Regions from separate parts of the Modestobacter versicolor genome, predicted to be linked through region 3. Evidence: riboswitches for the same ligand, from Rfam matches in the RefSeq annotation. Region 3 holds a riboswitch; each other region holds the start of a gene.
What was found. Region 3 has a riboswitch for cyclic di-AMP ahead of FHX36_RS03310 (lytic transglycosylase domain-containing protein). Riboswitches for the same ligand answer to the same signal wherever they lie in the genome.
Positions count from the first base shown of each region.

Region 1: linked by a shared signal. The riboswitch ahead of FHX36_RS17255 (C40 family peptidase) and the one ahead of FHX36_RS03310 (lytic transglycosylase domain-containing protein) in region 3 are both predicted to bind cyclic di-AMP.
Region 2: linked by a shared signal. The riboswitch ahead of FHX36_RS07125 (C40 family peptidase) and the one ahead of FHX36_RS03310 (lytic transglycosylase domain-containing protein) in region 3 are both predicted to bind cyclic di-AMP.
Region 4: linked by a shared signal. The riboswitch ahead of FHX36_RS01460 (LysM peptidoglycan-binding domain-containing protein) and the one ahead of FHX36_RS03310 (lytic transglycosylase domain-containing protein) in region 3 are both predicted to bind cyclic di-AMP.

Region 1 is NZ_JACIBU010000001.1:3,529,010-3,533,851, forward strand. It holds gene FHX36_RS17235 (hypothetical protein) at 1-64, opposite strand, end outside; gene FHX36_RS17240 (FAD-dependent oxidoreductase) at 134-1,690, opposite strand; gene FHX36_RS17245 (GNAT family N-acetyltransferase) at 1,687-2,157, opposite strand; gene FHX36_RS17250 (hypothetical protein) at 2,154-2,693, opposite strand; cyclic di-AMP (ydaO/yuaA leader) riboswitch at 2,847-3,015, shown strand; gene FHX36_RS17255 (C40 family peptidase) at 3,032-4,144, shown strand; gene FHX36_RS17260 (DUF3817 domain-containing protein) at 4,286-4,633, shown strand; gene FHX36_RS17265 (serine hydrolase domain-containing protein) at 4,643-4,842, shown strand, end outside.
Region 2 is NZ_JACIBU010000001.1:1,470,659-1,475,500, forward strand. It holds gene FHX36_RS07120 (M48 family metallopeptidase) at 1-1,210, opposite strand, end outside; gene FHX36_RS07125 (C40 family peptidase) at 1,307-2,398, opposite strand; cyclic di-AMP (ydaO/yuaA leader) riboswitch at 2,418-2,606, opposite strand; gene FHX36_RS07130 (hypothetical protein) at 2,737-3,135, opposite strand; gene FHX36_RS07135 (DEDD exonuclease domain-containing protein) at 3,324-4,842, shown strand, end outside.
Region 3 is NZ_JACIBU010000001.1:685,788-690,629, reverse strand. It holds gene FHX36_RS03315 (YceI family protein) at 1-351, opposite strand, end outside; gene FHX36_RS03310 (lytic transglycosylase domain-containing protein) at 636-1,568, opposite strand; cyclic di-AMP (ydaO/yuaA leader) riboswitch at 1,585-1,734, opposite strand; gene FHX36_RS03305 (class I SAM-dependent methyltransferase) at 1,901-2,542, opposite strand; gene FHX36_RS03300 (universal stress protein) at 2,545-3,087, opposite strand; gene FHX36_RS03295 (DUF5709 domain-containing protein) at 3,251-3,664, opposite strand; gene FHX36_RS03290 (cupin domain-containing protein) at 3,811-4,200, shown strand; gene FHX36_RS03285 (Dyp-type peroxidase) at 4,226-4,842, shown strand, end outside.
Region 4 is NZ_JACIBU010000001.1:313,782-318,623, reverse strand. It holds gene treY (malto-oligosyltrehalose synthase) at 1-1,798, shown strand, start outside; cyclic di-AMP (ydaO/yuaA leader) riboswitch at 2,000-2,159, shown strand; gene FHX36_RS01460 (LysM peptidoglycan-binding domain-containing protein) at 2,163-2,771, shown strand; gene FHX36_RS01455 (ABC transporter permease) at 2,816-4,027, opposite strand; gene FHX36_RS01450 (ABC transporter ATP-binding protein) at 4,101-4,829, opposite strand; gene FHX36_RS01445 (efflux RND transporter periplasmic adaptor subunit) at 4,826-4,842, opposite strand, start outside.

The DNA.
Region 1 (4,842 bases), 2.8 Mb from region 3:
ACCGGTTGCGGGGCAGCTGCCGCTGCGCGCGGGCCTCGCGGTCGTCGTCGGACGGCGTGCTCATGGGGCCTCCAGGGTCGGGCGGCACCCGTCCGCCGGGTGCACGATCAGGTCGTGCCCACTCCAGTCGTGCTCACGCCTCGCCGAGGCCGAGGAGGTGCTGGGCCGCGGCGAACCCGCCCAGCCCGCTGACGGCACCGCCGCGCACCGTCCCGCCGGAGGAGGCGGCGACCACCCGCGGGTGCGCCGTCGCGACGCCCCAGGTGCCGGCCTCGCCGTCGGTGCGGGCCACCGGCCAGGAGAGGTCGCCGTGGAAGATGTGCCCGCCCGGCATGGCCAGCGAGGCCTCGACGTCCAGCGGTGAGGACGCCTGCAGGCACGGCCGGCCCTCGGCGTCCCGGGCCAGGCAGTCGGCCAGCGGCTCGGTCAGGTGCTCGTCGAGCTGGGCGACCACCCGGCGCACCGCCTCCTCCCGGGTGCCCACCGGGTCGGCGGCGTACAGCTCGGCGGGGGTGTGCAGCCCGAAGAGGGTCAGGGTGTGCAGCCCGGTGCCGCCGACGATCGACGGGTCGGTGAGCGAGTGGCAGTACACCTCGAACGGGACGACGTCGGGCAGCTGCCCGGCGGCCGCCTGGGCGTACGCGGCGTCGATCCGGGCAGCGCCCTCGTCGACGTGCACCGTGCCGCTGAACACCTGGCGCGGGTCGGCGCCCGAGCGCAGCCCCGGGAGCCGGCGCAGCACCATGTTGACCTTCAGCTGCGACCCCGACGGCCGGGCGCCCGGCGCTGCCCCGACCAGCTCGTCGAGCACCGCGGGCGCCGCCCCGCTCACCGCGTACCCGCCGTCCGCGGCGGCCGCGGTGCCCTCGGCGTCGGTCCAGTGCACCGTGACGCCGTCGGCCCGGGTCTCGATGCGGGTGACCGTGGCGCCGGTGACCAGCTCCGCGCCGGCCGCCCGGGCAGCGGTGGCGAGCGCCCCGCTCACCGATCCCATGCCGCCCACCGGCACCCGCCAGCGGCCGGTCCCGTTGCCGACGAGGTGGTACAGGAAGCAGCGGCCGGCCAGCCCGTCGGCGGCGTGCACGTCGGCGAACGTGCCGATCAGGCCGTCGGTGAGCGCGATGCCGCGCACCTCGTCGTCGGCCAGGTGGTCGGCGACCACGTCGGCCAGCGGGCGCTCGCGCAGGTCGTGCCAGATACCCGGGTCGCGCAGCCGGGCCGCCAGCTGCGCCGCGCTGGGCAGCGGCTCGGTCAGCGTCGGGGCCAGGTCCTCGGCGAGGGTGGCCAGCCGGCCGTAGAACCGCTGCCACCCGGCCAGCTCGGCGTCGGAGCCGGTGAGCTCGCGGAACGACGCGGCGGTGGCCGGCCCCTCGTCCCGTTCCACCAGCAGCGTGCGGTGCCGGCCGTCGCGCACCAGCGGGGTGGCCGAGGCGACCGACCGGTCCAGCAGCCGCACCGGCAGGGCCAGGTCGCCGACGATCCGGTCGGGCAGCAGGCTGACCAGGTAGGAGTACGCGGACAGCCGGACGTCGACCCCCGGGAACACCTGCTGGCTGACCGCCGCGCCACCGAGCACGTCGCGCCGCTCCAGCACCAGCACCGACCAGCCGGCGCGGGCCAGGTAGGCCGCCGCGGTCAGGCCGTTGTGGCCGCCGCCGACGACCACGGCGTCGTACCGGGCGGCGGTCACGCCAGCTCCCGGGCGAAGAAGACCGCGTACGGGTCGTCGGCGCCGACGTAGTGCCCGAAGGCCTCGACCGGCCGGTAGCCCGCCGACGTGTAGAGCGCGACCGCCTCCGGCTGCCGCACCCCGGTCTCCAGCCGCACCGTCGTCCACCCCCGGCGCAGCGCCTCGGCCTCCAGACCGGCCAGCAGCAGGCGGGAGACGCCGCGGCCGCGCGCGGCCGGGACGACGTACATCCGCTTCACCTCCGCCTCGCTGCCGCCGAGGGGGCGCAGCGCACCGCAGCCGATCGGCGTGCCGTCGTCGTCCCGGGCCACGAGCACCACCGCGACGTCCGCGGCGGAGGGCGGCACGCCGGGCTCGCCGGCGCCGTCGTAGCGGAGGCGCACCTCGGCCTGCTGGGCGGCGGTCAGCTCCTGGACGGCGGGGTCGTCCCACGCGGCGGTGGTGAGGTGCGGCACACGCCCGATCATCCAGGGGCGGGGTGCACCTGCTGCAGCAACCCCCAGACGAAGCAGGCACGGGTGCCGTCGGGGAGGTGGACCTCCCAGCGGGTCACCACACCGGGGTCGACGTCGACCGCCCCGTCCAGCGCGGAGACGTCCTCGACGACGTGCTCCCACACCCGGAGCCCGGCACCCGCAGGCGGCACCGGTGAGCCCGGGGCGCGGACCAGCTGCTCGTGCAGCACCGGCCCCGCGGGGTCGGAGAGCACCTCCCACCACAGGTGCGGCCACAGCGGCAGCGGCCACCGCCGGACCTCGAGGTCCAGGTCGCCGAAGCGACGGTCCTCACGTTCTTCCGGCGGGCCGAGCACCGCGGTGCGCAGATCGACCCCGCGCGGCGCTCGCTGTGCGTGGTGGAGTGCTTGCCAACGAGTGTGGGCGGCATGGGCCTCGGCGCGGTCGGCACCCAGCCTGGGCAGCGCGTCCGCGACCAGGTCAGGTCGCGTGTCGGCCATCCGGCGCAGCAGCACGAGGCAGAACTCCCGCCGCGCCAGGCCACGCACCCGGCGAGCCTGTCACGCCGCGTGAGCGTGTCGGAGCACACGCCAGGAGTTTCTGCACAAATCCCACCGAGCCGTTTGTCATCTCCAGCTACCCCACCTACGGTGGGCGACGGTCCGGACGGGCAACGCAGCCACCCACCCGGGTGACGACCGTCAGGACCGCCGCCGAACCACACCGCCCCGCAGCGTCACCGCGGGCCGTGGACCGGGGACCCACCGCAGCACTGGGGTGAAGCAGCAGACCCTCCCAGGGGGGCGCGCCGCCGGGTGTCTTCCCACCCGAACCCGTCAGCTAACTCGGTAGGCGGCAGGTGGAAGAAAGGACACACCCGCCGAACATGGCGAGTTCGCACCGCTCTGCCCGTCGTGGCCGCACCGGCCGTCGGGCCCTCCTCACGCTCGCCGTCGCCGGCGGCGTCGTCCTGGCTCCGCTGCCGGCCGCTGCCGCGCCGGACCAGCCCACCACCTCGCAGGAGGCCGCCGCGCTCGTCGCCGAGCGCGCCCACGAGCTCGAGGTCGTGACCGAGCGCTTCAACGACGCCCGCGTCCAGTTGGCCGACGCGCAGACCGCCGCCGAGGAGGCCGGCCAGCAGGCCGAGACCGCCAAGGCCACCGTCGCCACCGCCCGCGGCCAGGTCGTCGAGGTGGCGCGCAGCGCCTACACCGGCGACAGCCTGAGCACCCTGCAGGCGATGCTGAGCAGCGACTCCGCCGACGAGCTGCTCGACCGGGTCGGCACCCTCGGCACCATCGCCGACCACAACAACGAGCTGCTCGCCGCGGCGCAGCAGGCGACCGAGGACGCCGAGGCGGCCGAGGCCGCCGCGGCCCGGTCGACCGCCGACGCCCAGGCCCTCGTCGACCAGGTCACCGCGCAGCAGGCCGACCTGAACTCCCAGATCGCGGAGTACCAGGCGCAGTACGACCGGCTCTCGGCGCAGGAGAAGGAGGCGGCCCTGGCCGCCGCCGCAGCCGCGCACGCCGCCGAGGCCGCCCAGGCCACCGAGCGGTCGACCCCGGCCGCCTCGCGGGCCGACCGCCCGCAGGCCGCCGGCTCCGCCCCCGCCCCGGCCGCCGCGGCTCCGGTCGTGGCCGGCAGCGGCGCCGCCGCCACCGCGGTCAGCACGGCGATGGCGCAGATCGGCAAGCCCTACGTCTGGGCGGCAGCCGGTCCGAACAGCTTCGACTGCTCCGGCCTCGTGCAGTACGCCTACGCCGCCGCCGGCGTCTCGCTGCCGCACTCGAGCCGGTCGCAGGCCGCCGCCGGTCAGGCCGTCTCCCGCGACCAGCTGCAGCCGGGCGACATCCTCGCCTTCTACAGCCCGGTCAGCCACGTCGGCATCTACATCGGCAACGGCCAGATGGTGCACGCCCCGACCTCCGGTGACGTGGTCAAGGTCGTCGACATCGACTACATGGGCTCGATCACCGCGATGCGCCGCGTCGGGTAAGACCCAGCACGTCGCACGTCGCACGGTGCCCCGGTCGCCCCTGGTGACCGGGGCACGGTGCTGCCCGGGGCGCGAGCCAGCTCACACAGGCCGGCCCGGCACCATGGACCCACCCCGCCGGACGCCTGACCGAGGAGCGCCATGCCCGCCGCCCTGACCGACTCGCGCACCGTCGCCCGGGTGTTCCGCGTCGTCGCGATCGCCGAGGCGGTGTCCTGGGTGCTCCTGCTGGCCGGGATGTTCGTCAAGTGGGTGCTGAAGACCACCGAGGTCGGCGTGCAGGTGGCCGGTCCGGTGCACGGGGCGGTGTTCGTCGCCTACGTCGTCGTCGCGCTCGTCGCCTGGCGGGTGCTCGGTTGGTCCCTCGGCACCGCGTTCCTCGCGCTCGCCGCCTCGGTGCCGCCGCTGTGCACCGTCTGGTTCGAGCGGTGGGCCCAGCGCACCGGCCGGCTCCCGGTCGGCGCGACCGCACCCGCCGCGGCTGGCTAGCCTCCGCGCATGGCCGAACCGGTGCTGCCCTCCACCGCGCGCACGCTGCTCGCCCGCACCGCGCGGGTGCAGCGCGACGGGCGCGCGCCCAGCCTGGTCGCCGGCGTCGTCCGCGACGGCGGGCTGGCCTGGTCCGCCGGGCGCGGGGACGTGGCCGAGCCGCACACCGACGTCCAGTACCGGCTCGGTTCGATCAGCAAGACGGTCAC
Region 2 (4,842 bases), 780 kb from region 3:
CCGGCGGGTCGGGGTCGGAGAGGTTCGCGGTCCCCAGCTGCTCCTGCACGGCGACGAACGACCCCGGGTCGCGGGTGAGCTCCAGGGCGTGCAGGTCGGCGCGCGCCTCGATGTGCCGGGAGACCAGGTTCTGCACCGGGGTGGACAGCAGGGTGCCCAGCGCGAGCAGGAAGAGCAGCAACCCGATCACCTGCCCGTCGCCGGGGCCGCTGGCACCGCTCCGCCGCAGCAGCGGGGTCGAGCCCAGCAGCCAACCCAGCAGCGCGGTGCCCGCACCGGCGCCCAGGGCACCGATCAGCGTGCCGGTGAGGACGTCGTCGGCGGAGACGTGCCCGAGCTCGTGGGCGACGATCGACTCGACCTCGGCGTCGGAGAGCTGGTCGAGGACCGTGTCGTAGACGACGATCCGCCGGGTCGAGCCGAACCCGGAGACGTAGGCGTTCAGGGCCGTCGTGCGCCGCGAGGCGTCGGCCACCAGGACGTCCTGCACGGGGGTGCCGCTGCGCTCGGCCAGCGCGAACAGCTCGGTGCGCAGCTCGCCGGCGGGCATCGACTCGAAGCGGTTGAAGGCCGGCTCGATCACCAGCGGGTAGAGGAACGACCCGATGACCACCAGCGCGGCGGCCGCGCCGCCCGCCCAGGCCCACCAGGTGCGCGGGGCACGCCGGGCCAGCGCCACCAGCCCGAGCATGCCCAGCGCGGTGAGCCCGGCGTTGATGCCGGTGGAGGTGGCGACGTCGCGGGCCCACAGTCCCCAGCCGCGGGTGGACAGCCCGAACCGGTGCCGCACCACCTCGGCGTAGGCGGCCAGCGGCAGGGTGACCAGCCGGCCGACGACCAGGACGGCGATCCCGCCCAGCAGCACCTGCCAGCCCCACCCACCGCCCAGCGGCCGGGCGACCGCACGCGCGGTGGCGGCCCCGGCGCGGGTGAGCCCGAAGACCGCGGAGACCACCAGCCCGAGCACCAGCGAGGTCAGCGACGCCGGGCGCAGCTGGGAGACGAAGTCCTCGGCCCGGGCGATCTGCTCCGGGGTGAAGGCCTGCGCCGGGTCGACCGGGGTGCGGCCGCCGGGCGGGGTGGGCAGCAGGTCCCACGGGGTGACGACGGCGATGACGACGGCCAGCGCCAGCCCGAGCAGCACGGCCACCAGCAGGGCGGGGCGGCGAGCGGTGGGCCGGGCGGGCGCCGACGGGTGCGCCGTGCTCACCCGTGCCGGCTCAGCTGGGTCGGGGTGCGCACGCTGGGGAGCTTAGGGAGCCTCCCTGTGCCCCGCCGCACCACCGCTGGGGTGGCGGGACGCGGGTCAGCCGACCAGCCGGCGGGCGCTGACGTAGCCGGACATGTCGACGCTGGTGACCAGCACCGGGCTGCCGAACGTGGAGGCGTGCACCATCTGGCCGTTGCCGATGTAGATGCCCACGTGGCTGACCGGGCTGTAGAAGAAGACCAGGTCGCCGGGCTGCAGGTCGGCTCGGGCGACCGCTGTGCCCATCCGGGACTGCGCCAGGCTGGAGTGCGGCAGCGAGATGCCGGCGGCGGCGTAGGCGTACTGGGTCAGCCCGGAGCAGTCGAACGCGTCCGGTCCGCCGGCACCCCACACGTAGGGGTCACCGCGCTGGGCCATCGCGGTGTCGATGACCACCTGCGCGGCATCGCTCGAGGCGCTGACCGCCACCGCCGGGGCCTCCAGCACCGGGCCGGCGTGCTCCTCGACGACCTCCTCCTGCTGGACGACGCTGAGGGCCTGGAACTGCTGCTGGTAGTCGGCGATGTCGGCGGTCAGGGCGTCCTGCCGGGCGGTGACGTCGGCCAGCGTCTGCTGCGCGGCAGCGGCCGCGGCGTCGGCGTCGGCCTTGGCCTGCTCGGCGGCCTGGGCGGCGGCGGTGACCTCGGCCAGCACGTCGTTGGTGTGCCCGGCGATCGCGTCGAGCGTGGTGACCTGGGCGAGGAACTCGTCGGCCGAGCCGCTGGACATCAGGGCGTTGAACCGGGAGAGGTTCTCCCCGGTGAAGGCGCTGCGGGCGATCTGCCGCATCTGGGCGTCCAGCGCGGCGAGCTGGGCCTGCGCGCCGGCCACCGCCTGGCCGGCCGCGTCGGCGGCGGCCTGCTGCTGGGCCAGCGTCTCGCGGGCGTCGTTGAGCTGCTCGGTGACGACCTCGAGGTCGTGGGTGGCGGTGGCCACCAGTCGCGTCGCCTCGTCGGCCGTGCCCGCCTGTGTCGCGTCACCCGGCGCGGCGGAGGCGCTGCCGGGGAGGACGGTGAAGGCCAGGCTGGCGGCCGTGCCGAGGAGCAGGCCGGTGCCGAGTCGACCGAGGGCCCGGCGGGGGCCGGCCGGACGGGCGTCGGACTCGGACGCGCGCAGGGCACGCCGGGGGCAGGGCTGAGGACTCGCCACGGTTCGGCGGGGCTCCGTTTCTTCCAGTCGAACCGCCTACCGGGTTAGCTGACGGGTTCGGGCGTGGAAGCAAGCGCCCTATCTCTGCGCGCCGTCGTCGGCGCGTGCGCCCCGGTCTCCCGGAGCGCGCGAGAACTCACCCCAGTGCTGCGGTGGGTCCCCGGTCCACCCGGCCGGAGGAGGCCTGGCGGTTCGGCGGTGTCCGATCGAGGTCACCCTCAGTGGTGACGACCTCTCGTTCGGACACGACGAACTTAAGTCCGTGACCGGATCGAGATGAAGCCCTGTCAAACCCCCGAGTACGGGTCAGACCTGACAAATCACACCTGTGGAATTTGTCAGCTCACGTGGCGATCTCCCGGCGTGGACGCATCCTGATGACGCAACGGCGGGACCAGGCCGAAGTCTGCCAAAGCCTGCACCGCGCGACGCTCGACCTCGTCGAGCTCGACGACCGACCAGGCGTCCGCGGCGCTGGTGTCAACGCGACGGACGTCACGGGCACCGGCGGCACGGCCGGGCGCGCCACCGGCTGCCTGCGCAGCGTGGTGGTCATGGCCGGTGGCCGGGTCCCCGGCGCGGCGCTCAGGAGCGCGCCCCACGGCCGGGCGACGGGTGAGCGGCACGACGGTCGGGTCGCTCCCGCGCCAGCCCGGCGGGGCGCCCAGCAGCACGGTCACGACGCAGTCGTCGCAGCCCTGACCGCGGACGGTGCAGGTGTCGCAGTCGATGAGCACGGCGGCTCTCCTTCTCTCGTTCGTCCGACACCGAGGACGCTAGGAGCAGCCACCGACAGTTCCGCTCGACCGCCCGGCGGGGACACCGCCGGTCCCCCGGCCGGCCGGTGCGGCGTGGTGACCGGGCACCGCCGGCACCCGGCGTGGCCTCCCCGGGACTGTCGGACCCCCGACCTAGCGTCCGCTGCGTGCCGTCCCACCCCTCGCTCCCGCCGTTCCCGCCGGCCGCTCCCGCAGCCGGTTCACCCGCGGACTGGCGGCACGTGGCGCTGCCGCGACCGGCCGAGGTGGAGCGACCGCGGTTCCACCAGGCGACCATCGACGACCTGGGCACCCCGCTGGCCGACGTCACGTTCGTCGTGGTCGACCTGGAGACCACCGGTGGCTCGCCCAAGGACAGCGCGATCACCGAGATCGGTGCGGTGAAGGTGCGCGGCGGCCAGGTGGTCGGCGAGTTCCAGACGCTGGTCGACCCGGGCACCGAGATCCCGCCCTACATCAGCGTGCTGACCGGGATCACCTCGATGATGGTCGCCACGGCGCCCCGGATCGACGCGGTGCTGCCGGCCTTCCTGGAGTTCGCCCGCGGCACCGTGCTCGTCGCGCACAACGCCCCGTTCGACCTGGGCTTCCTGAAGGCCGCCTGCGAGGCGAGCGGGGTCCTGTGGCCGGCCTTCGCCTCCGTGGACACCGCCGTCCTGGCCCGGCGGCTGCTCACCCGCGACGAGGTGCCCAACTGCAAGCTGGGCACGCTGGCCCCGTTCTTCTCCACCACCACCCAGCCGTGCCACCGCGCGCTGGCCGACGCCCGGGCCACCGTCGACGTGCTGCACGGCCTCTTCGAGCGCCTCGGCCCGCTGGGCGTCACCTCGCTGGAGGAGCTGACCGGCCTCACCCGCCAGGTCGACCCGCAGCGCCGGCGCAAGCGGCACCTGGCCGAGCACGTGCCCACCGGCCCCGGGGTCTACGTGTTCCGCGGCCCGCGCGACGAGCCGTTGTACGTCGGCACCTCCACCGACCTGCGCAGCCGGGTCCGCAGCTACTTCACCGCCGGCGAGCAGCGCAGCCGGATGACCGAGATGGTCGCCCTGGCCGAGCGGATCGAGGCGCTGCCCTGCGCGCACGACCTGGAGGCCGCCGTCCGCGAGCTGCGGCTGATCGCCGAGCACAAGCCGCGGTACAACCGCCGGTCCCGCTTCCCCGAGCGCGCGCTGTGGGTCCGGCTCACCGAGGAGGTCTTCCCGCGGCTGTCGGTGGTCCGCCGGGTCCGCCCCGGCGCCGGGGTCTTCCTCGGGCCGTTCCCCGACCGGCGGGCCGCCGACGCCGCGGTCGCCGCCGTGCACGAGGCGCTGCCGCTGCGGCAGTGCACCTCGCGGCTCTCGCTCACCGTGCTCGGCACCGCGTGCGCCCTGGCCGGGATGGGCCGGTGCGGTGCGCCGTGCACCGGCGCGCAGAGCCGCGAGGAGTACGCGTCGGTCGCCGCGGTCTTCGCCGCCGCCGTCGCCGCCGACCCCCGGGACCTGGTGTCCCCACTGCTCGCCCGCGTGGAACGGCTGGGCGCGGAGGGCCGGTACGAGGACGCCGCGGTGCTGCGCGACCGGGTCGCGGTGCTGGTCCGCGCGGTGCGGCGCCGGCAGCGGCTCGAGTCGCTGGCCCGCGTGCCCGAGCTGGTGCTCGCCCGGCCCGACGGCGCGGGCGGGTGGCAGC
Region 3 (4,842 bases):
GTCGACCTGCTCCACGCCGGTGGAGAGGAAGACCATCTCGGGGTACCGCTCGACGTCCAGGAAGTCCGGCGAGCGCAGGTGCGCGTCCCGGTCGGGGGTGCCGGTGTCGATGCTGGCGGTCGCGATCCGCAGCGTGACGCTGCTGGCGGCCGGCTTGGCGGTGTCCAGGTGCGCCGTGCCGGAGAACTCGGTGAAGGCGCCACGGACGGTGGTCACCATGGCGTGCCGGGCCCGGATGCCGATCCGGGTGTGCGCCACGTCGACGGTGTAGTCGCCGGTGACGTCGGCCAGCGCGCTGGTGGCGGCGTCGAAGTCCGTCGCAGCGCCCTCGGGTGCGCGGTGTCTGCCCACGGTTCAGCGCTCCTCGTCTGGGTGTTCCACCGGTCCATCGTGACCGATGCCCGTCCCGGGAGGGACGGGTGGTGCCCCGGTCGCTGCGGACGACGACGTCCGGAGCCCGGCCGGTGACGTCGAGGTGCAACGACCCCGGGGGCTCTTCGCAGTCCGGGACGTGACCGGATGCACCATGATCCGCCCTGCCTGGAGGAGGCCGCTCGGCCGGCCCGGCCCCGGACGCGCAGGAGGGGCCACCCGAGACCGGGTGACCCCTCCTGACCGCTGCGCCGATCGCGGCGTCAGTACCAGCCGGTGGACTTCGAGTGCGCCCACGCGCCGCACGGCGAGCCGTAGCGCGAGTCGATGTAGATCAGCCCGGCGTCGATCTGCCGGTAGGGGTCCGACGTCTTGGCGATGCCGGTGCCCTTCCAGGTCGAGTCCAGGAACTGCGGGATCCCGTAGGCGGTGCTGGTCGGGTTCTGCGCGTTGGGGTTCCAGCCGCTCTCCTTGCCCCACAGGCTCTCGAGGCAGGAGAACTCGCTCGCGTTGCCGCCGAGCTGGGCCAGCGCGTACTCCTGGTAGGAGCCGGACGCGGACGCGGAGCCCGACGAGGCTGCCGGGGCCGACTCCTCGGCCTCTTCGGCCTTCTCGGCCTCCGCCGCCTCGGCGGCGGCTGCGGCCTGCTCGGCGGCGGCCTTCGCAGCGGCCTCGGCGGCGGCCTGGGCCTCCGCGGCGGCCTGGGCCTCGGCGGCGGCCTTCGCCTCCGCGGCGGCCTTCGCCTCGAGGGCGGCCTGGTCGGCGGCGGCCTGGGACTGCGCGGCGGCGACCTGCTCGGCCTCCCGCTGGCTGCGGTTGGCGGCCAGCTCGCCCAGGCGGTCGCCGACCGAGCCGTCGGAGAGGGCGGTGGCGGTGTCCTGCGAGCTCAGCCCCAGCTGGCTGGCGACGCTGACCGGCTCGGGAGCGGCGGCGGCGTCGGGCTGGCCGGCGACCAGGACGTTGACCACGATCCCGCCGGCCGCGGCGGCGGCCAGGAAGAAGGCGGGACGGCGCAGCCCGATCGGCGGCCGGCGACGACCGGTGGCGCGGTGGCTGCCGACCGTCTCGGCGGCGGGGACGGCTGCGGCGTGGGTCTCGGCGGCGTCGATCTCGGCGGTCGCGTCGGCGACCTGCTCGAGGACCTCCGTGGGGAGGGACTGCTCGTTCGACGTGTGCGCGGTGGTGCGACGGGACATGAAGGGAGGGGCTCCGTGGGTCTTCCGCGGCCGCCTACCGAGTTAGCTGACGGATTCGGGCTGGAAGTCGCCCTACCCGGCCTGGACTCTGCCCAGGTCAGGATTCACCCCAGTGCTGCGGTGGGTCCCCGGCTCGCTGCGATGAGCGACTCGGCGGCATCCGGTACGGGCTCCTCGGATGAGGACCTGACGTCCGACCGGACTCCGCCAAGGTAGATGCCGTTACCCGGACGTGACAATCCCCGGCACCACATTTCGTGGTGATCTGCCACGCGCGGGCACCAGATGTGGGTTGTGAGCGTGCGCATGGGACGGCTGGGACAGGCCTCTGATCAGGGCAGTCGCCACACCGTCGTCCGTCGGGCCGGCCCGCCGTCGGCGTCGACGACGTCGTAGGCGATCTGCTCGACGAGCCCCTCCTTCGGCACGTAGGCACGCCCCGGGTCGCCGAGGAAGACCGCGGCGCCACCCAGCCAGGCGGCCCCGAGGAAGGGCAGCACCCGGCCGGTCATCTCCCGGTCATAGCAGACGTCGCCGGCCAGGACGACGTCGACGGCGGGCGGGTCGTCGTCGAGCAGGTCGCCCGCCACCTCGATGCCGGAGACCCCGTTGAGCTCGGCGTTGAGCGCGATCGCGGCGTGCGAGTACGGGTCCGGGTCGCTGGCCAGCACGCCGGTGGCCCCGGCCAGCAGCGCCGCCACGGCGACGAGGCCGCTGCCGGCGCCTAGGTCGAGCACCCGGCGGCCGGCCACGGTCGCGGGGTGGTCGAGCACGTAGCGGGCCAGCGCCTGACCACCGGGCCAGGCGGCGGCCCAGAACGGCGGGTCCTGGCCGGCGCCGCCGCCCTCGGTCTCCATCGCCTCCCACAGCCCGACGACGTCGTCGGCGACGTGCAGCTGCACCTCGGGGACGAGCGTCGGCCGGGCCGTGCGGGTGTGCGCGCGCAGGAACTCCGGGGAGACGGTGCCGGGCACCCTCAGTCCTTGCGGTCGCTGCGCACCACGGTGACCGGGCACGGCGCGTGGTGGGTGACCTGGTCGCTCACCGAGCCCAGCAGCAGGCCGGCGAAGCCGCCGCGGCCGCGCGCACCGACGACGAGCAGGTCGGCGCCCTGCGCGGCCTCGATGAGGGCCTTCACGGCCGGGGCGTGCACGACGTGGCAGGTGGCCGTGCGGGCCCGCTCGGCGCCCAGCACCGCGGCGACGTCGGCCTCGAGGTCGGCCTGCACCGCCTTCTCGTAGTCGGTGATCGGCGGGACGTAGCCCGGCTCCCAGGTGGGCGGCTGCGGCGCGGTGGCGATCCGCCAGGCCCGCACCACGTGCAGCGGCCAGTTCGCCCGCTCGGCCATCGCCGCGGCCCAGGTCAGCGCCTCCTGGGCGCAGCCGGAACCGTCGTGGCCCACGACGACGCCGCCCTCGGGCACCGCCCGCGTCGAGACCTCCGCCTCGGCACCGACCAGCTCGGCCGCCACCTCGTCGCGCTCCGCGGCCAGCGCCGCCTCCCGTGACTGCTCCGTCATCGCCGTCTCCCGTCCTCCGCCCGGCGACTGCCCGGGCACTGCTCCTCGGCCAGCGGAGACCGCTGACCGGGGACAGCCTCTCGCACCCCGCTCGCCGGCGGCAGGGCAGGCGTCCCGCTCTCCCCCGTCGGTGGCGTCCGGCCCCTGACGACGCCGGGCCCGGTCAGTCGCGGACGACGTGGACCGCGGCCTCCTCGGCCGAGGCGCCCGCGCCGTCGATGCCCTCGTCCTCGGCGTACAGCTCGGGCTCTCGGTCGACCACGCCGTCCTCACCCGAGTCGGCCAGCCGGCCGGCGCGGTCGTCGCCCACCTCGTCGTCCAGCAGCTCGCCGTCGGTGTCGGAGGAGTCGCCGAGCCCGTCGCCCTCGTCGGTCGCACCCTCGGGCAGCTCGCGGGCGAGCCGGCCGTCGAGGCTCTCGCCGGCCTCCTCCTCGCGCTCGGTCGTGCCCCAGTCGTTCGACGCCCAGGGGCGGTCGGCGGGCGAGTAGCCGGCCGTGTCGTCGTCGATGTCGCCCTCGAGGCTGTCCGAGACGGTGCTGAGGATCTGCGGGTCGGTGCCGTCGGTCTCGCTGCGCATGGGGGTCTCCTCCGTCGTCCTGGGCGGTGTGCCCTGGATCTTGCTCCTCGGCCGTCTCGGATCGCGCGGGAGCCCGGTCTGCTCTTGAATGATCATGAGCCGGCGGGTGCCGGCAGCACGACGACCATCGAGGAGGAACGGCAGCCATGGAGCACTTCACCATCGCCACCGTCGCCGAGGAGAGCGCCGACTTCCGTCGCGTGCTCTGGACCGGCGAGCACACCCAGCTGGTGATCATGACGATCCCGCCGGGTGGGGAGATCGGCGAGGAGGTGCACGAGGTCGACCAGATCCTCACCTTCGTCAGCGGCACCGGGAAGGCCAAGGTCGGCGGGCAGGAGAAGAACGTCGCCCAGGGTGACCTGGTCGTCGTCCCGGCCGGCAAGAAGCACAACTTCCTCAACACCGGGGTCAACCCGCTGGTCCTCTACACGGTCTACGGGCCGCCGGAGCACGCCGACAAGGCGGTGCACAAGACCAAGGAGGAGGCCGACGCCCTCGAGGAGGCAGGCAAGGACAAGCCGCCGACCGACTGAGGGTGCGCCTGAGAGGGTGTCGGGCGTGACGACCCAGCCCGGCATCTTCGCGCTCGGCACCCCCGAGCACTGCTACCTCGAGCTCGACCTGGAGCCCGGCAGCTCCGCGGAGGACCTGGTCCGCGGGGTCGCCGGGCTCACCGGCCCCCTCTCCTCCACCGGTGGGGTCAACCTCGTCGTGGGCTTCCGCCCCGAGCTGTGGGCCTCCGTCGCCCCCGACGACGCCCCCGCCGACGCAGCCGGCTTCACCGAGGACATCGTGGGCGCCGGTCGCTTCCGGATGCCGGCCACCCAGCACGACGCCTGGGTGTGGGTCGCCGGTGGCAACCGGACGGCGGTCTTCGACAACGCCCGCGCCGTGCTCGCCGCGCTGAAGGGCGTCGCCACCGTCGGCCGCGAGATCACCGGCTGGCTGTACCAGCACGACCGCGACCTGACCGGCTTCATCGACGGCACCGAGAACCCCTCGCTGCTCACCGCCGCCGCGGTCGCCGCCGTCCCGGCCGGCGAGCCCGGCGCCGGGGCCAGCATCGTGCTCGTGCAGGTCTGGCGGCACGACAGCGCGACCTGGGAGTCGCTGGGGATGTACGGCCAGGAGATGAACATGGGGCGCACGAAGCCCGACAGCGTGGAGCTGCCCGA
Region 4 (4,842 bases), 370 kb from region 3:
CGGCACCCCGCAGGAGGTGCACGACCGCCAGCACTACGAGCTGGTCGACTGGCGCCGCGCCGACGACCAGCTCAACTACCGCCGGTTCTTCGCGATCAACACCCTCGCCGGGCTGCGGGTGGAGGACCCCGAGGTCTTCCGGGCCACCCACGCGCTGGTCGTGGAGCTGGTGGGGTCCGGCGCGGTCGACGCGCTGCGGATCGACCACCCGGACGGGCTGGCCGACCCGAAGGGCTACCTGGACCGGCTCGCCGAGGCCACCGGCGACCGGTGGACCGTGGTGGAGAAGATCCTCGAGCCGGGCGAGGAGCTGCCGGGCAGCTGGCGGACGGCCGGGACGACGGGCTACGACGCGCTCACCGAGGTCGACGGCGTGCTCGTCGACCCCGCGGGCGAGGCCCCGATCACCGCGCTGGACACCGAGCTGGCCGGCCACCGGGTCGACTACGCGCAGCTGGTGCACGACTGCAAGCGCGAGGTCACCGACGGCATGCTCGGCTCGGAGGTGGCCCGGCTGCACCGCATCGTCGGCGAGCTGCCGGGCGTGCCGGCCGAGCAGGTCACCGAGGGGCTGGCCGAGCTGCTCGCCAGCTTCCCGGTCTACCGCAGCTACCTGCCCGACGGCCGCGAGCACCTGGACGAGACGGTGGCCGCGGTCAAGCTCCGCCGTCCCGACCTCACCGCCGCCGTCGACGCGCTGCACCCGCTGCTGGGCACGGCCGGCACCGAGCTGGCCACCCGGTTCGAGCAGACCTCCGGGCCGGTGATGGCCAAGGGCGTCGAGGACAGCGCCTACTACCGGTGGTCGCGGTTCGTGGCGCTCAACGAGGTGGGCGGCGACCCGGCACGGTTCGGGACGACGGTCGAGGCGTTCCACGCCGCGCAGCAGCACCGCCAGGAGGTCAAGCCGGCGTCGATGACGACGCTGTCCACCCACGACACCAAGCGCAGCGAGGACGTCCGGTCGCGGCTGGCCGTGCTGGCCGAGCTGCCCACCGAGTGGGCCGGCCTGGTGCGCGGCTGGACCGGCCGGCACCCGCTGGCCGACCGGTCGCTGGCGCACCTGGTGTGGCAGAACCTGGTCGGCGCCTGGCCGCTGTCCCGGGAGCGGGCGCACGCCTACGTGGAGAAGGCGGCCCGCGAGGCCGGCACCTCGACCACCTGGACCAACCCGGTGCAGGAGTTCGAGGACCAGCTGCACGCCCTGGTCGACGCCGCGTTCGACGACGCGACGACGCACGCGGAGATCGAGCAGTTCGTCGCCCGGATCGCGCCGTTCGGGTACTCGAACTCGCTGTCGCAGAAGCTGCTGCAGCTGACGATGCCCGGCGTCCCGGACGTCTACCAGGGCACCGAGCTCTGGGACTTCTCGCTGGTCGACCCGGACAACCGCCGCCCGGTCGACTACGACCAGCGGCGCAGCCTGCTGGCCCGGCTGGACGAGGGCTGGGTGCCGCCGGTCGACGAGACCGGGGCGGCCAAGCTGCTGGTGGTCTCCCGCGCGTTGCGGCACCGGCGCGACCACCCGGAGGCGTTCACCGGCTACACCCCGGTCGAGGCCACCGGCGCGGCCGCCGACTGCGTGGTCGCCTTCGACCGCGGCGAGGTGGTCACCGTCGCCACCCGGCGCCCGGTGCACCTGGCCGAGGCCGGGTGGGGCGAGACGGCCCTGCACCTGCCGACCGGTGCGTGGCAGGACCTGCTCACCGGCGGCCGGGTCGTCTCGACGGCCGGCGGGGCCCCGCTGGCGGAGGTGCTCGCCCAGCTGCCGGTCGCCCTGCTCGTCCGGGAGCACTGAGGAACGGCACACGGACGGTCACGGGCCGGGGACGCTGCGGCGTTCCCGGCCCGGCCTGTCGGCGGCCGTCCTGCGGGTATGCCCGAGCCCGCTCGCGCAGCGGCTGCGGAACCGGGCGGTCTCGTTGACAGTGGTGCGCGTGCCCGGGCCACACCGGACGGGCACGAGGCACCGGACCGCCCAACCCCGTCCGCCGGTCGCCTGACTCCCGAGTCGAACCAGGACGGGGGCGGGGGAACCACTTCTCCGACGCGTCCGCGCGTCTCGGGGTGAAGCCGCGCCGTGCGCTCCACGCACGGCGGGCCGGGCACGATCAGCCCGAACCCGACAGCTCACCTCGCCGGCGGTGATCGGAGGATCACCCATGTCCGAGCACACCTCGATGACGCGCGCCCGCACCCTGCTGCGCGGCGGCGCCGTCACCCTCGGCGCAGCCGCCGTCGGCATCAGCGTCCTCGCCGCACCGGCGTCGGCCGCGGAGCACGACTGGAGCGGCGTCGCCCAGTGCGAGTCCGGTGGCAACTGGAGCATCAACACCGGCAACGGCTACTACGGCGGGCTGCAGTTCAGCTCGTCGACCTGGTTGGGCTTCGGCGGCGGCGCGTACGCGCCGCGGGCCGACCTGGCCACACCGGCCCAGCAGATCGAGATCGCCGAGGCGGTCCTGGTCGGCCAGGGCATCGGTGCCTGGCCGACCTGCGGCAAGTACCTGACCGGGGGCAGCACGCCCGCGGCGTCCGCACCGGCCGCCGCGGCACCGGCACCGGCACCGGCTCCCGCACCCGCTCCGGCGGCCGCGGCACCGGCGTCGTCGGGCCAGTCGTCCGGCGGCACGTACACCGTCCGCCGCGGCGACACCCTCGCCAAGATCGCCAAGGCCCACGGCATGACCTGGCGTGAGCTGTACGCGCAGAACCGGTCGACGGTGAAGAACCCGAACACGATCTACGTCGGGCAGCGCCTGGCGCTGTGACGCACTGAGCGAGCGGCCGGGGACGTCCTCCCCGGCCGCTCCGCTCAGAACCGGATCGCGTCGATGACCTTGACCCGGACGGCGATCAGCGCCGGCACCAGCCCGGCGAGCGCACCGACCGCGGTCGCCGCGATCAGCCCCTCCACCGCCGCGGACACCGGGAAGCCCGGGGCGTCGACCAGCGGGATCCCGCCGGCCAGCCACCGCTCCAGCGGCAGGTTCCGCACCACCGCCACCGACAGCGCGACCGCCGCCAGGCCGGCCAGCGCCGTCGCGACGACGCTCTCCAGCACCACCGCGGAGAACACCCGCGCCGACGTCGCCCCGAACGAGCGCCGGACGCCGATCTCCCGGATCCGCTGGCGCACCGTGACCAGGCCGATGTTCAGCACGCCGAGCCCGCCGAGGGCCAGCACCACCAGCCCGGCCGCTCGCACCGCCATCCGCAGCTTGGCGATGGTGCTCTCCAGGTTCTCCGGGTCGGCCCGGAAGGCCTGCACCTCCGCGCCGGGCAGCAGCCGGGCCAGGTCGGTCTGCACCGCCTCGGTGACCGCGTCGGCCTGCGCCGAGGGCACCCACAGCTCGAGGCTGGGCGGTGACCAGTACCCCGCCGAGCCGGTCGCCGCGGCGCCGTCCCCGGCCGACTCGTCGATCCGGTAGGCGGTCGGGTAGCCGGAGTTCCACCTCGCCACCCCGACGATGGTGGCCAGCACCGGCTGCGGCCCGCCGATCACCACGGTCGGCCGGCTGCTCAGGTCGGCCACGCCGAGCATGCCGAGGAAGTCCTCGTTCACCACCAGCGCCGGCGACATGCTCTCCCGGTCGCCGGCCCGGAACCAGCGCCCCTCGACCGGCTGGATCCGGTGCAGCGGCCCGTAGGAGGGCGAGACGCGGATGGTGTCGATCGTCTGGGTGCCGCCGGGCATCCGGTACAGCGCCTGGCCGTAGGCCGTGGTGGCGACCGCCTCCGCCGGCATGCCGTACCGGGCGACCAGTGCGTCCACCCCCGCCTCCCACTCGGCCTGGGGCAGGGTGCCGGTCATCGGGTCGTAGGCCTGCACCGAGATCGTCGCGGTGCGGCCGCCGCTGGCCTCGGCCTGCTCCTGCTGCACCTGGGCGGCCATCTCCCCCAGCGCGGTCACCGTCGTCATCGCCAGCACGGCGAGGAACACCCCGACCAGCGAGAGCAGCACCCGGGCCTTGTGCACCCGGACCTCGCCCCAGGCCTCGGTCACGCTGCCCAGCAGGCCGATCACAGCCCCTCCTCGCTGGCGCTCGTCGGGACCGTGCTCGCCGATGCCCTGCCCCCGTGTGCCCTCGCGAGCTCGGTCACGTGTCGGTCCGGTCGCTCGTCGCCGCCGCCAGCGCGCTGCCCGCGGCCACCGGGGTGAGCCGGCCGGCGTCCAGCCGGAACCGCCGGCCGGCCAGCGCGGCCACCGACAGGTCGTGGGTGATGGTGATCAGGGCGGCACCGCTCTCCGCGGTCACCTCGGCCAGCAGCGCCATCACCGACGCGCCGGTCTCGACGTCCAGCGCGCCGGTGGGCTCGTCGGCCAGCACCACCCGCGGGCGGCGGACCAGGGCACGGGCGATCGCCACCCGCTGCTGCTCACCGCCGGAGAGCCGCTCGGGCACCTGCTGGGCGCGCGCCCCCAGGCCCACCCGGTCGAGCATCACCCGGGCCGCCCGGTTGCGGGTGAAGAACTCGCGGCCGCGGGCGTAGAGCAGCGGGGCGGCGACGTTCTCCTCCGCCGAGCGCCGGGGCAGCAGGTTGAACTGCTGGAAGACGAAGCCGAAGGTCTCCCCGCGCAGCCGCGAGCGCCGGCGCCCGCCGAGGCCGTCGGTCGGCTCGCCGTCCAGCAGGTAGGTGCCGGCGGTCGGGCTGTCGAGCAGGCCGAGCACGTTGAGCAGGGTCGACTTGCCCGACCCGGACCGGCCGACGATCGAGACGTGCTCGCCCGCCTCCACGCTGAGGTCGACGCCGGCGAGGACCGGCAGCAGGCTGCCGTCGGGGAGCCGGACGTCCCGGCCGATGCCCTCCAGCCCCAGCAGGCTCACCCGTACGGCCCGC